3 regions of the Glycomyces rhizosphaerae genome follow, and region 1 is predicted to be linked to each of the others. Evidence: riboswitches for the same ligand, from Rfam matches in the RefSeq annotation. Region 1 holds a riboswitch; each other region holds the start of a gene.

Region 1 (4,786 bases):
CGAACCTCGCGTCCGGCGACGGTGATCCGGCCGTGCATGGTGCCGCCGGTGAACTGGGGGACGAGGCCGTTGACCGCTTTGAGGAGCGTCGACTTGCCCGCGCCCGTGGAGCCCACGAGCAGGCAGAACTCCCCTTCGGGCAGGTCGAAGGAGACGTCGTCGAGGACGGGTTTCCCTGCGTAGGCGAAAGTGACGTTCGCGAAGGCGATCCCGCCGCGGTTCATGGTGTTCCCCCTCTTGAGGACGGCACGAGCAGGGCGGGCGCGGTGGCCAGGAGGATGCCGCCCGCGGCCCACATCGGCAGGTCGGGGACCGCGAGTGGATTCGTCGCGGGCCACAGCGCCGCCGGTTCGACGATGCCACTGAGGACGGTCCCGGCTACGGCCGCGGCACCGGAGGCGACCACCGCCCAGTCGCGTGCGCCGAAGCGGTCGGGCCGGTAGCGGGTGTGCGGGACCCGCTTGGAGGCGAAGGCGATCCCGAAGACCGCCACGGCCGCGCCGCAGGCGACGGCGGCCCAGGCGAGCGGCGCTGGGGTCGTGGTGCCGAGGAGCGCGTACGCCCCGGCGCACAGCCCGATGAGTCCGATGAGGAGGGAGGCGCTGGTGGCGCGGCGGGTCGGGGCGGGGATGCCCGCGGCGCGGCCGTAGCCGCGCGAGGCCATCGCGGCGGCGAGCGCGAGCGAGCGGTCGAGCGCGTCGTGCAGCACTGGCGAGACGACCGTGCGCATGAGGTTCGCGGGGCTGCGGCTCGTGTTGCCGCGCAAGGCTCTTGCCCGCCGGACGCGTCCGACGCTCGCGACGAGCTGCGGCGCGACGGACAGTGCGACGACGACCGCGACGCTCACCTCGTACAGCGCCGCCGGGACCGAGCGCAGGAGCCGCCGCGGGCTGGCGAGGGCGTTGGCGGCGCCGACGCAGACGAGGAGTGTGGCCAGGCGCAGGCCGTCGTAGGCGGCGGCGAGCGCGCCTTCGGCGGTGACGTCGCCGCCGAGCCGGAAGCCCGCCGCCCAGTCCGGGAGGGTCGCGGAGGGGAGCGAGAAGAGGACGGTGGGACCGTCGGACCCGCCGAATACGATGTAGAAGGCCATGCGGACGGCGATCGCGCTGAGTCCGATGAACAGGAAGACCCGGTAGGCGTCCGACCAGGGTTCGGGGCCGCGGCACCAGGTGACGACGAGGCCGGCGACGGCGACGATGAGAAGCAGCAGCCAGGGGTTCGCGGTGCGCCCGGCGGCGGTGGCGAGCAGCAGGGCCCAGCCCCACCAGGCGACGGGGTGGGCGGTGCGCCGGGTCGCGGCGACTGCTGCTTGTGGAGTCACGGCGGCTCCGCGGGGCCCGGTCACGCGCGCCGGTCGCGGCGCAGGCGCCAGATCACGAGCCCGGCGATGACGGCGATCGCGGCGACGGCGATGAGCCAGGTGAACGAGGAGTCTTGGTCCGCATCGGCTTCGGCGCCTTCGGCCGCGTCCGCGGCTTCGTCCGGTGCCAGGTCGGGCGGGGTCGAGCCGTCGCCGAAGGACCAGCCTTCGACGTCGCCGGGTTCGGGCCGGGCGTTGGCGCCGCCCACGGCCGAATAGCTCCATTCGGCGTCGTCGGACCCGGCGCGCCAGTACGACCAGTACTCCTTCGCGGAAGGCGCCGAGCCGCAGTCGCTCTCGGGGAGCTCGTCGATCCGGCAGACCATGCCGCGGATCGAGGCCACCTCGGTCACGGAGTACCCGGCCTGCGAGAGCGCATCGAGGCCGTTCGCGGGGTCGGCGGCGCAGCCCGGCGCGGGATCGGCGGCGAGCGAACCGAAGTCGACCACGACCGTCACCCCCGAACAGGACTCGTGCGCCGAGGCCGGTGCAGCGGGGAGTGCCAGCGCGGCGAGCGCCGCGATGAGAAGGACGAGCCAGCGCGTGAGCCGGGCGGGCGTTGCGGTTCGGGCCCCCGAGGCCGGGTGTGTCGAGACTCGGGCCCCCTGAAACCAAGGGTGACACAGGGGTGCGACATCGGTGATAGACACAATGGCGCGCAGGCAGCGCCCGCCGGATCGACGGGCGCTGCCTGCGTTTCGTTCGCTTCGGGACACGTGCCGACTATTACTTGTCGGTGCCGTCTTTGTCGGTGCTTCCCTCGTCCGCGGCATCGGTTTCTTCACCGGACGGCGCCTCGGTCGCGGCAGCGCCGCGGCGGGACTTGAGCGCGAAGCCGATGATCAGCGCGGCCAGCACCACCACGGCGGCGCCGATCGCCCAAGGCAGCCACGAGGCCGAACCCTCGTCCTCGACCGCGTCAGTGGTCTCGGCGTCGCTCCCGGCGCTCTCGCAACCGGTGCCCGGCACGCCGGGCTCGATGCCCGTCGCGTCGAGTTCGGTGAGGTTCTGCGACGCGATCGGCACGATCGCCTGAGCGGTCGCCAGGAGACGCGAGATCTCGACGTAGTCCCCGCCCTCGGGGTCGGTGTACATGATCGCGCCCGGCTCGGCGCCGGTGCAGTCGTACTGGAGCCCGATCAGGAACGCGACCGCGCGCCCGGCGGCGTCGGGCCGGTCGGCCGCGAGGAACGCTTGAGCGGCCATCGCCGTCGAGTTCGCGTTCTCGCCCATGCCGTTGTCGAACCCGCCGTCCTCGGCCTGCACCGACTCCAGCCAGTCCACAGCGGACGTCAGCGAGGCGGACCCGGCGTCGCCGAGCGTCGCCAGCGCGGCCGCGGTCAACCCGGTCGTGTCCGGGTCGGAGACGCAGTCGTCACCGCCGTCGACGTCCATGTAGTTGAACCCGCCGTCGGGGCACTGCATGGCAGCGAGCCCGGCCGCGGCCTCTTCGCCCGCGGGGCTGTCGGTGCGCGAGAGCCCGAGCACCGCCCAAGCGGTGGACAGGGCGGTCCCGTCGCCGTACGAGCCGGTCGCCGTCTGGGATGCGGTGAGCGCGTCGGCGAGCTTGATGCCGCCGAAGTTCTCGGGGTCGCCCCCGGCGGTCGCCACGGTGTACATGACCTTCCCGGCCGAACCGGCGCTGAGCGTCGGCTCGGCCGCCCCTTCGACGGTCGGGTACACGTACGGCGTGAGCGTGTCGGTGTTGTTGAGCCACTCGAGCGTGGCCTGGACCTGGTCGCCGCCGACACCGGCGGCTTCGAGCGCGATGACGGCGTCGAGCGAGGTCGAGACGTCCTGGTTGTTCCAGGAGGTGCCGTCGGATTGGGCGACGAGCCAGGAGGCGGCGGCCTGGGCGGGCTGCGCGAAGGTCTCCTCTTGGGCCTCAGCCGGTGCGGCGGAGGCGAAGACGGTGATGGGCACGACCGCGGCGGCGGCCAGCAGTCGACCGGACAGGTGGCGCAATTGCCTGACCTTTCCTATAGCGAGTGGGGTCTTCGGGCAGGCGGCGGCGCCGCAAGCGCCTGTAGACCACGACAGGCGTTGACATTTCGGGCGGCGTCGGGCGGGCATTCGGGCTCACGCGGGTGGACCGAGCTTCGCGAAGGGTGCTCGGCATTTGTTCGACCGTGTCTCTTGCGAACGTCGAACCGCGACTACCGTTGCGGGTCAGCGCCGGCCTTTCACCGGACTTCCCCCGCCTGACGCCTGTGCAGTTTGGGCTCATTCTCGCGGGTGGATTCGCTGGGTGTCAAGCTGCGGGGTCGCGCAGTGCAGTCGTTCACTCGCGCCACGCGAGTGAACTCTCGCCTTCCGGTTATTGACCCGTAGCACCGGGTGTCGATACGGTGCACAACGTGAGCAGAAATAAGAACGCCGATTTGGACAGAGTTCTGCGCGCTGCGACACGGGTCTTCCTGGAACGCGGATTCTCCGCCACCTCCATGTCGGACCTCGTCGCGGCGACCGGCATGAACCGTGCCGGACTCTACGCCGCATTCGGCTCCAAGCACCAGCTCTACATAACGGCATTGGGCCGCTACCGGGAAGACACCGAACCCGAGTTGCGCTCGATAGCCCACCGCGCCCTGGAAAGAGCCGCGGAAAGCAGTGGAGATACAGGAGAAGAGGACCGACTCGACGCGCCGAGGGTCGTGGCCGACCTCCTCGAAGTGGTCGCCCGTCACTCCAAAGAGGGCGGTTTCGTCGTGCGGGCCGCCGTGGAGCTGGCCGACGACCCCGCCACCATGCGCCGTGTCCAGGAGGCCTGGACCGAGCTCGAACGCGATCTCGCCGCGATCCTGGCACGGGCGGTCGAGCGCGGCGAGATGGCGGCCGCCGCCGACCCCGACCGGCTGGCCCGCACCGCCCTCGTGTTCATCCAGGGAGCGCTCGTCATCGGCCACGCCGACGAGGACGACCGCCGCTTGACCGACGCCACAGCCGGCCTCGTCGAGCTCCTCGAGGCCTACAGGCCCTCGGCGACCGCCGAGGAGATCCGCAGCCAGGACCCCGACGACGCCTTGCTCAACGAGTCGTAGCGGATCGGCTCCCCCGAGTCGAGCAGCTTCTCATACGGCGCCAGCAGCACCGCCCTCGTACGGGCCGCGAAGTGCCGCTGCACCGCCGGTAGGTCCACGTCCTTGCGGTGGGCGGGCATCGACACCACCGACACCGCCCCGCGCACCAGATCCCGGCGGCCGGTCTGCTCCAAGTGGTCGAGCATCCTCGCGGCCGTCTCGGCCGAGTCGTTCCGGGCCGACATCGTCACCACCAGCTGGTCGGTCGCGTCGATCGCCGCCTGCCAGTTCGCCGCCCGCACGTTGTTGCCCGTGTCGACGACGATGAGCTTGTAGAAGCGCGACACCGCCTCGCGCAGGTCGCCGAACGCCTGCGACGTGAGCATCTCCCCGGCCGTCGCCGACT
Region 2 (4,786 bases), on a different contig from region 1:
CCTTCGCGCGGCGAGTGGCAGCGGCGATCGCGGTGTGCCGCGTCGAACGTCGCCCGCCCACGGCGGGTCGTCGCCACGCGATGCATGCCGCGCCGATGGCCGCCGCTGCGGAGACGGCCGCCGCGAGGCGGTTCGCACGGCGCAGGTCGGCGACCGTGGGGGCCGGGCCGTCGCCCATCGCGGGCCGGGTGTCGGTGTGGCCGGGGTAGCGGTTCTGGCCGCCGCCGAGGGTGCAGCCAAGAGCGCCGGCGAAGGCGGCCTCGACCTGGCCGGCATTGGGGCTCGGGTGCGCGTCGCCGTCGCGCCACCAGATCCGCGCGGCCTCGCGCGGGGAACCGCCGACGATCGGGGCGAGGGCGACCGCCAGCGCGGCCGCCAAGCGGGCGGGGATCCAGTTGGCGGCGTCGTCGAACCTGGCTGCGGCCCAGCCGAAGCGACGGTAGCGAGGCGACTTGTGGCCAATCATCGCGTCGAGGGTGTTGGCGGCGCGGTAGCCGGCGAGTCCGGCGGGCCCGGCCAGCGCGCCCCACCACAGCGGCGCGACGACGGCGTCGGACGTGTTCTCGGCGACCGATTCAAGGGCGGCGCGCACGAGTTCGGCCTCGTCCAGGCCCGAGGGGTCGCGGCCGCACAGTGCGGGCAGGCGGCGGCGGGCGTCGTCGAGGTCGCCGCGTTCGACGGCGGCGGCGATCCCGGCGGCCTCGCGGCGCAGCGATCGGCCGCCGATGACGGCCCAGGTCAGCGCGGCGGTCAAGGCGGCCCGGGCCCAAGGTCGTGCGGTGGCGCGGTCGGCGCCCGCTGCGAGGGCGGCGGTCCCGGCGACGAGAGCTCCGGTGTGGAGGGCTCCGGCCGGGCGGGAGTCGCGCCAGGTGCGCTGTTCGGCTTTGTCGGCGAGCTGCCCGAATCCGGCCACGGGGTGGCCGCGTTTCGGGTCGCCGAAGACGAGGTCTGCGGCGTACCCGGCGAGTATGCCGATCGCCCAGGCGCTCATCGCGGTCCTCCGGCTGCGGCGTTGAGGCGGCGGACGGTCCACACACCGCTGCGGCAGTGCAGGACGGTGACCGAGCAGGGCGCGACGTCGAGTCGCCAGAACGCCGCGTCGGGCGCGTCGAGGACGTTCGCAATGGCGGCCTTGATCGGGCCGCCGCTGGTGAACACCACCCGGTGCTCCCCCGCTTCCCCGATCGACGCCATCGCCTCCCGGACGCGCTTTCGCAGACCGCCCAGGTTCTCGCCGCCGGGCGGTGGCGACGCAGGGTCATCCAGCCAGGCTTGCAGGCGTTCAGGGTCGCGTTCGCCGATCTCGGTCAGGGTCGCGCCGGCCCAGGCGCCGAAGTCGAGTTCGGACCAGCGCGGGTCGGTCCCGTGAGCTTCGAACCCGGCCAGGTCGGCGGTGCGGCGGCACCGCGCGACCGGAGCGCTGAGCGCCTCGACAGCCGGCAGTCTGCCGTGCAGGGTCGCCGCCTCGGCCTCGCCTGCCGTGTCGAGCGGCTCGTCGAGCGGGAAGGCGTGGCGGCGCGTCGCCGCAGTCGGGGCATGGCGCACCAGCGTCAGCCGGACCACTTCGCTCACGCCGTCGCCTTCCGTGCGGCGCGGTGCCACAGCCAGGCGAAGCCGACGGCCAGTCCGAGCCACAGGATCGTCTGCGTCCCAATGGAGGCCAAGCGGAAGTCCCACAGCAGATCCGCTGGCACCTCGACCGAGTCGCCGTTGGCGGGCAGGGCGAAGAACAGCGCCGTGTAGAGCACGACCGCCGCCGCGCCGACCGCAAGCTGTCGCGGCACGTCGTCCATGCCGCGGGCCCGCAGCTTGCGCGAAGCCAGGGTCAGCAGCAGCGCCAGGCCGATCGAAACGGCCAGCGCGCCTAGGAACCACGCGGTCCGGGCGTTGACCGTGGCCGGGTCGCCGACGCCTGGCGGGTTGGGCGGGTACTTCAGGGCCGGGAACAGGCCGACGGCGGCCCAGGCGGCGAGGCCGAAGCCCAGGCCTGCGCGCCATCGGTCGCGGGAGCCCTTGGCGAGCAGGGCGAAGGCGAGCCCGAACAGGCCGCCGTAGGCGGCGCCGACCAGGGCGGTGCCGACCGGCAGCAGCGCCTGCTGCACTGGGCGGTCGACGGTGAACTCGTCGTCATGCTGATGGGCCGCGTCGGCCGATTCGTGGGCAGCGGCGTTCGCCTGCTCTTCGAGTGCGATGGCCTCCCCGAGGGGGACCTCGCCGACGAGCAGTGCGAACACTCCGGCCACGAGACCGGCCAGCAGCCCCGCCGCGAGTCCACGGCGAAGACTGTCGGTCAGCATCAGTGGCAGGGGAATCCGAGCAGGTGCCGGGCGTCGTGGAAGGCCTCGTGGAGGACCGGGAGGCCCCCGGTCAGCGTGCCCTGTTCGAACGCGACCAGGACCACCGTGGCGGTAAGGGCGAACGCCAGCAGGGCGATGCGGCCCCGTCTCAGCGCCGTTTCGGGCATAGCGGTAGTAATGGCAGTCATGTCTCGACCTCCGCGGGGATCCGCGTCCCCTCAGTCGTGACGGAAGGCTCCAGTGTTCTGGCTCCTCGGATCAACGCCGTCCGCCCGGCCTTCCCGGGTCCGAAGACCCAGTGGCCGCACTCCGTCCGGCCAGAGCCTTCGGCTCTGGGGCGGGCGACTCCCCGAATACAGTGGCGGGACCGCCGCAGAATCACACTGCGTTCCTGATTGCCTCCGTCGAATGGAATCCGAACGTACCGCACGCCTCAGGCGGTGTCCACCCCCAACCGCCACGTGAGAATCCGCCCACTGGCGATGGTGGGGTCCGCTGGGCCTCCTAGAGCGGATCTCTGGTCCAGTCAGTTTGACGCCGTGCAGTGCACTCCTCTCCGGCGAAAGCGATGACGGACAGGTGATGCCCGCAGCGCCGGTGCGCTGCGAGCCCCCGGGGCCGAGAAATCCTGGAGGCCCGCCTGATGCCCTATGTGGCCGAAGGCCCGTCGCTCGCGCAGCTCGTCCGCGTCGCGTCGGCGCGTGGGCGCGGGGACCCTGAGGGATCGTTCGCGCCTTTACATTGGCAATCTGAAGACCCCGATGTTGAAGGAGCGACTCGTGAGCAGCACCGCCACGCCGACCGACCGCCGGTTCAAGACCGCGAGCGCGGCACTGTGGATCGCGGCCGTCGCGCTCGCCGTCGCGGCGGTCGGCAAAATCGCTCTCTACGGGCAGTTCACGCGGTCGGCCGCCGACGCCTGTGACGCCGCCGTCGACTTGGAACCGATAGGCGGCTGGCAGGACTCGTCCTTCCCGTGCGAGCAGTTCGCGCCGATGATCTGGTTCCTGCCGTACTGGCTCACCATCGCGGTCTACGCGGTGTTCACAGTGCTTTTCGTGGTGGCTGCCGTCAAGGCCGCCAAGGCGAGTCCGGGGGTGCGGCGCGTGCTGGTGTTCAGCCGCAGTTGCAATTGCAGGTCTCGCAGCCACTGCCACATCCAGTGCAGCAGTCCCCACAGCCCCGATCACATCCTGTGCAGCAGACGTCGCAGTCTTTACAGCACCTGTCGCAGGTCTGGGAGCAGCAGTCGTCGCACGAGCAGTCGCAATTGCAGTCGCCGTCGCAGCGGCAGCAGTCGCGGAGGCAGCCCTCACGGTTCTGGCCGCTCCAGGAGTCCACGTATTGCTTGGCGCAGCAGATCTGGCAGGTGCAGCACACGACCATGAAACCGCACAGACCGCCCCAGAAGCCCCGGCCGGGCGTCCAACCCTTCTTGGGCGGCTGATGACCGGAGTATTCCTGTCCGGGGGGCAGGTTCTGGGGGCCGTACGGCCGCCCCGGCTCGGCGCCGGGCTGCTGATGCGAGGTGGACGCGCACACCGAACCGAAGGTCTTGGCGACCGCATGGCCGGCGTAGCGGTCCAGAAGCAGGCGGACCATGGTCGTGTCGACCAGAGAGGCGGCCTCCAAGGCCGTCTTCATATCAGTGAGCAGGCGTCGGGCAGTGCGGTGTGCTTGTTCGCGGCTGGTGCCGGTCGCGCGCAGGGGGTTCCAGGCGCCGCGTTGCGCGTCCACTTCGTAGTCCTCGGCGGCGTCGAGCAGGTGGGCGAGAGCGCCGAAGGCCTTTCCAGCCGCGCGAAAGGGATCGGCGTTGCCGGGCTGTTGGGCCAGGACCGCGGCGTGGGCGAAGAGCTCGCCGGTGGCCTCGGCGGTGGGCGCCGTGACCGCCTCCAAGGGGGTGCCGCGGACAACCTGATCCTCGACGGTCTGCTGGCGTTCGATCGCGGCGGCGATGCGGTCGACCGGCAGTCCGATCGAGCCGCCGATCAAGGTTGCCTTCGCCCGATAGCGGTCGGCGGTGCGGGCGGCCAGGCCTGCCACCCCGGGACGGGCGACCATGCCGTCACCGTCGGCGATGTGGTCGCTGAGCTTCGCCGAGGCCAGCAGCAGGGAGGCGGTTGCGGCCAGGCGAGGGCCGTCCCCGGTGGGGATGCGCTGGCGGCGCATCCCGCGCAGCGCGCACGGGCCCGCGGTGCGGCTGTCAGCGCCCGCCGTGTCTTGGGCCTCGACGAGCACCGACAGGGCGAGCGCGTCGTAGTTGGTGGTCAGGCGTGCTGCCTGTCCGGCGTCGTCGCGAAGTTCAAGGCACAGGCCGCAGAAGTGGCCCATCCAGCGGGGCAGGAGCGCTTCGGGTGTGCGGGCGGGACAAGGGGCGAGCATGCCGAACAACATGGTCTCCAAGGGGCTGGGGACGGCTGACCGGTATCCTAGTGGCCCAGCGCAACAGGGGTTTTGTGAAGTTCCTAGACTTGCTTCTAACCCGCTTG
Region 3 (4,786 bases), 180 kb from region 1:
ACAGGAACACACCGGCGGGCCAGAAGCCGGTTCGCTGGCCCGTCTACGTGACCATCAGCGTTTTGCTGGTGGTTGCCGGGTGTGCCGGCGCGTACCGCTGGATCAGCTACGACCTTGGAGAGCGCCCGCCCGAGCTCACTTCCGAATACGAATCGAGCGAAGCGCTCCTCGTCTCCGAGGATCTGGCTGGCCAGCTCATTGCGGGACTACCGGTGGGCGGCGACGGTACTCCCGCCTTCGAAAGTCGATTGTGGAACACCGAGACCTGCCTGTCGGGCTGGGACGACCACCTCGTCTGGGACGGTTTCGTATCGGTCATGGTCAGTTACGGCCTCGACATTCGCGAGGACAACCGCGCCCAGCGGATCGAGTATGTGCAGGTCATCGCCGATGAGCTTGAAGAGATGGGCTTGGAGCCGACCCAGGAACAACACGGGGAGGGGAGCACCTCGGTACATGTTGACCGAGACGACGGCCTCTCGATCCGGTTCACCTCAGAGGGGGGCCTGACCATCTCGACGGACTGTGTCGCACATGGCGGCGAACCCGTCTACACGACGCCGCATGTCAGGATCTCACCCGCGAATGACGACCAGGATCTCGAACGCTGGCCCCAATCCGACTGACCGCTTCGAGCGGCCCCTTGCAGACGACTTCGGCCCGGCGGAAACCACCGGGCCGATTTTGTTGCGCTGCTATTGGTTACGGCGGTGGACCTGCTGCGCCCCGGTTTGGTCGCGGGGCATGATCGTGATCTGGTCGACGTTCACGTGCGCGGGTCGCGTTGCGACCCAGGTGATCGTGTCGGCGATGTCGTCGGCGGTGAGTGGGGTCATGCCCGCGTAAACCGCGTCGGCCCGTTCTTGGTCGCCTTCGAAGCGGACCAGGCTGAACTCGGTTTCGACCATGCCGGGGTCGATCTCGCAGACGCGGACCGGTTGGCCGAGGAGTTCCAGGCGGAGGACGCGGGTGACGGCGGCTTCGGCGTGCTTGGCGGCGTTGTAGCCGCCCCCGCCGGGGTAGGGCTGGTGGGCGGCGATGGAGCCGATCACGACGACCTGGCCGTTGCCGGAGGCGACCAGCTTCGGCAAGAGCGCCTTGGTGGCTCGGATCGTGCCGAGCACGTTGACGTCGTACATCTGCTGCCACAGGTCGAGGTCGGCCTCGGCGATGGATTCGAGTCCGAGCGCCCCGCCCGCGTTGTTGACGAGGAGGTCGCAGCGGCTGATGACTGCGGCGAAGGCGGCGACCGAATCCTCGTCGGTGACGTCCAGCGGCAGCGCCGTCCCCCCGCACTCGGCGGCGACCTCGGCGAGCCGGTCGGCCCGGCGGGCCCCCAGCACGACGTCGAAGCCGGCCTTGGCGAGGGCTTTCGCGGCGGCGGCCCCGATCCCGCTGCTCGCGCCCGTGACTACTGCTACAGGTCTGGTGCTCATGGGGCCCGAGCCTACCCATTCGTCCGCCGGCCCGATCCGCCCTCGTCCCACTCTGCGGCCGCGTCCGAGGCACGTGACGGTGCGCGGCCGTACCATCGGTGACGACGCTGGTTCCGAGGCGGCGCTAGACCGCTTCGGCTAAGAGGGAATCTGGTGTGAATCCAGGACTGCCCCGCAGCGGTGAGAGGGAACGAAACCCGCCAGAAGCACTGGGCCCCATGGTCTGGGAAGCGGCGGGCGCTAGGTGCCGGAGACGGCGCGCCCTCGAGTCCGAATACCTGCCCGCGTACCGCGCGCGTCCGCGTGCGGTCCCGTTGTCGCAAGTTCGAGGGAACTGACACATGAACACGACTACCGCCGTGCCCGCACAACGCCTCGGAGCCACCGCGCTCGGATATCCGCGCATCGGACCGAACCGCGAGTTGAAGCGGGCGTTGGAAGCCCACTGGTCCGGGAGGCTCGACGCCGCCGGTCTGGAGGCCGCTGCCGCCGCCGTCCGCTCCGGGATGCTCGACGATCTTTCGGTGCTGGATTCCGTGCCGACCGGCACCTTCTCCTTCTACGACCACGTGCTCGACACGATCGTCGCCGTTGACGCGCTCGCGTCCCGGCACCGCCGTGAGACTGCGCTCGCTTCGTATTTCGCCGCCGCACGCGGTGATGCCGAGGCCGTGCCGCTGGAGATGACGAAGTGGTTCGACACCAACTACCACTATCTGGTCCCCGAGATCGGTCCCGAGACCGCGTTCGCCGCGAAGCCCGAGAAGGCGGTCGCCGAGTTCCTGGAAGCGAAGGAGCGAGGTCTCGACGCGCGGCCGGTGCTGCTGGGGCCGGTCTCGTTCCTCTTGCTGGCCAAGCCGAGTGAGGGCGCTCCTGCCGATTTCGTGCCGTTCGACAGGCTCGGCGACCTCGTCGAGGTCTATGTCGAGCTCCTCGCGGCCCTCGGCGAAGCCGGGGCCGGACTCATTCAGCTCGACGAGCCCGCGCTGTGCGCCGACCGCACGACCGAGGAACTCGCGGCGACCGCCGCCGTCTACCGGCGACTGGTCGGCAGTGCCGGAATCCTGGTCGCGGGCGGTTACGGTCCCTTCGGCGAGGCGCTGCCCGTCCTGCTCGAAGCCGGTGTCGAAGGCGTGGCCCTGGACCTCGTGCGTGGCCGCAGTGACCTGGAAGCACTGGAGACACTGGATGTTTCACGTGAAACATTTTTGCTCGCCGGGGTGATCGACGGCCGCAACATCTGGCGCGCCGACCTCGCCAAGGGCGCGGCCGACATCGCACGGCTGCAAGCCATCAGCGACCGCGTCGGGGTCGCCTCTTCCTCCTCGCTGCTGCACGTCCCCGTCGACCTCGACGCCGAGCACGAGCTGCCCGAGGCGCTGACCGAGCGCCTCGCCTTCGCGCGGCAGAAGCTCCGCGAGATCACCGCCCTCGCCGACCCCGAAGGCTCCCGCGAAGCCCGGCCCGAGGCCCCGGCCGCCTGGCGCGACGAGTCCGTCCGGACGCGCCTGGCCGACCTCGGACCCGACGCCGACCGGCGCCTCCCGTACGTGGAACGCCAAGCGGCCCAGGCCGAGCGCGTCGCGCTGCCGCCGCTGCCGACCACCACGATCGGTTCCTTCCCGCAGACCGCCGAGCTGCGCAACGCCCGAGCGGCCCACCGGCGCGGCCTCATGATCGACGCCGACTACAAGTCGCGCATGAAGGCCGAGGTCGCCGCCGTCATCGCCGAGCAGGAGAAACTCGGCCTCGACGTGCTCGTCCACGGCGAGCCCGAGCGCAACGACATGGTCCAGTACTTCGCCGAGCAGCTGACGGGTTTCGCGACCACAGCGGGGGGATGGGTGCAGTCCTACGGTTCGCGTTGCGTCCGGCCTCCAGTGCTCTACGGGGACGTGGCGAGGAACGCGCCGATGACCGTCGAGTGGACCTCGTACGCCCAGTCGCTCACCGAGAAGCCCGTCAAGGGCATGCTCACCGGGCCCGTCACCATCCTGGCCTGGTCCTTCGTCCGCGACGACCAGCCGCTCGCCGACACCGCCGACCAGGTGGCGCTCGCCCTGCGCGACGAGGTCGCCGACCTCGAAGCGGCCGGGACCGCGATCATCCAGGTCGACGAGCCGGCGCTCCGCGAACTCCTGCCCGTGCGCGCGGCTTCCCGTGCGGCGTACCGGGACTGGGCCACCCGCTCGTTCCGCCTCGCCACCGCGGGCGTGCGGCCCGAGACCGCGATCCACACGCACCTCTGCTACTCGGAGTTCGGCGAGGTCATCGACGCGATCGCCGCCCTCGACGCCGACGTCACCTCGATCGAGGCCTCGCGTTCGAAGATGGAGATCCTCGCCGACCTCGACCGCGCCGACTACCGCAGCGCGGTGGGCCCGGGCGTGTGGGACATCCACTCGCCGCGTGTCCCGGCCACCGACGACATGGCCGAGGCCTTGCGCCTGGCCGTCGCCGCGCTCGGCCCCGACCGGGTCTGGGCCAACCCCGACTGCGGCCTGAAGACCCGCCGCTATGAGGAGGTCCGGCCATCGCTCGCAGGGCTCGTCGAAGCCGCCCGCATCGTCCGTGAGCAGCTGGTCAGCCCGTAGACCGAGGTGACACGTGCTCGCCACGGCCGAGCCGCAGCGCTGCCTGCGACCCGGGCATCGGCGCTGTCGGCCCCGGCCGCGGCGGGCACGTACCCTTGCATATGTGGCGATCGACAACTACCGCGTCCTGACCGAGCCGGAATTCGGCACCATGTCCGGGCTGGCGAAAGCCAGCGCCGACTGGCGGCGGCTCGCGCACAACGTGGAGACCCTGGCTGCAATCGCCGGGGTGCCGATGATGGCGATGGTCAAGGCCGACGCGTACGGGCACGGCATGGTCCCGGCGGCGCGCGTCGCCGTCGAGGCCGGGGCGGCGAGCCTCGGCGTCGTGACGCTCAGGGAGGCATGGCAGCTGAAGCGCCTGCCTGATCTGGCGGACACGACGGTGATGGCGTTCTTCTTCTCCCCGGACCAGCCTGGCCTGGCCGAGGTGGTCGGGGCCGGTGTCGAGCTCGGTGTGTCGTCGCTGGCGCAGCTGGATGCGGTCGCCGCGGCGGCCGATCGGGCGGGGCGGCCGGCGCGGATCCATCTCAAGGGCGACACGGGGATGTCGCGGGGCGGTGTGTCCGAGCACGAGTGGGAGCAGGTCGCGGAGGCGGCCGCGAAGCATCAGGCGGCCGGGTCGGTCGTGGTCGTGGGTGCGTGGAGCCATATGGCCTGCGCCGACGAGATCGGGCACCCGGCGAACGCCGAGCAGAAGGCCGCGTTCGAGCGGTTCCTGGCGACGGTGGCCGCGTCCGGTCTGGAGCCCGAGGT

Evidence for each region. A riboswitch is a leader RNA that binds a small molecule or an ion and turns the genes downstream of it on or off. The one in region 1 is predicted to bind cobalamin.
Region 2: linked by a shared signal. The riboswitch ahead of ACFO8M_RS24685 (CbtB domain-containing protein) and the one ahead of ACFO8M_RS10050 (hypothetical protein) in region 1 are both predicted to bind cobalamin.
Region 3: linked by a shared signal. The riboswitch ahead of metE (5-methyltetrahydropteroyltriglutamate--homocysteine S-methyltransferase) and the one ahead of ACFO8M_RS10050 (hypothetical protein) in region 1 are both predicted to bind cobalamin.

Annotation. Positions count from the first base shown of each region.
Region 1 is NZ_JBHRWO010000010.1:98,748-103,533, reverse strand. It holds gene ACFO8M_RS10065 (ABC transporter ATP-binding protein) at 1-224, opposite strand, end outside; gene ACFO8M_RS10060 (CbiQ family ECF transporter T component) at 221-1,321, opposite strand; gene ACFO8M_RS10055 (hypothetical protein) at 1,342-1,818, opposite strand; gene ACFO8M_RS10050 (hypothetical protein) at 2,087-3,325, opposite strand; cobalamin riboswitch at 3,408-3,580, opposite strand; gene ACFO8M_RS10045 (TetR/AcrR family transcriptional regulator) at 3,718-4,401, shown strand; partial or broken gene ACFO8M_RS10040 (MinD/ParA family ATP-binding protein) at 4,329-4,786, opposite strand, start outside.
Region 2 is NZ_JBHRWO010000021.1:962,589-967,374, reverse strand. It holds gene ACFO8M_RS24700 (cobalamin biosynthesis protein) at 1-991, opposite strand, end outside; gene ACFO8M_RS24695 (histidine phosphatase family protein) at 988-1,572, opposite strand; gene ACFO8M_RS24690 (CbtA family protein) at 1,569-2,297, opposite strand; gene ACFO8M_RS24685 (CbtB domain-containing protein) at 2,297-2,485, opposite strand; cobalamin riboswitch at 2,518-2,733, opposite strand; gene ACFO8M_RS24680 (DUF5685 family protein) at 3,414-4,679, opposite strand.
Region 3 is NZ_JBHRWO010000010.1:280,651-285,436, reverse strand. It holds gene ACFO8M_RS10975 (hypothetical protein) at 1-626, shown strand, start outside; gene ACFO8M_RS10970 (SDR family NAD(P)-dependent oxidoreductase) at 696-1,436, opposite strand; cobalamin riboswitch at 1,528-1,736, shown strand; gene metE (5-methyltetrahydropteroyltriglutamate--homocysteine S-methyltransferase) at 1,778-4,030, shown strand; gene alr (alanine racemase) at 4,182-4,786, shown strand, end outside.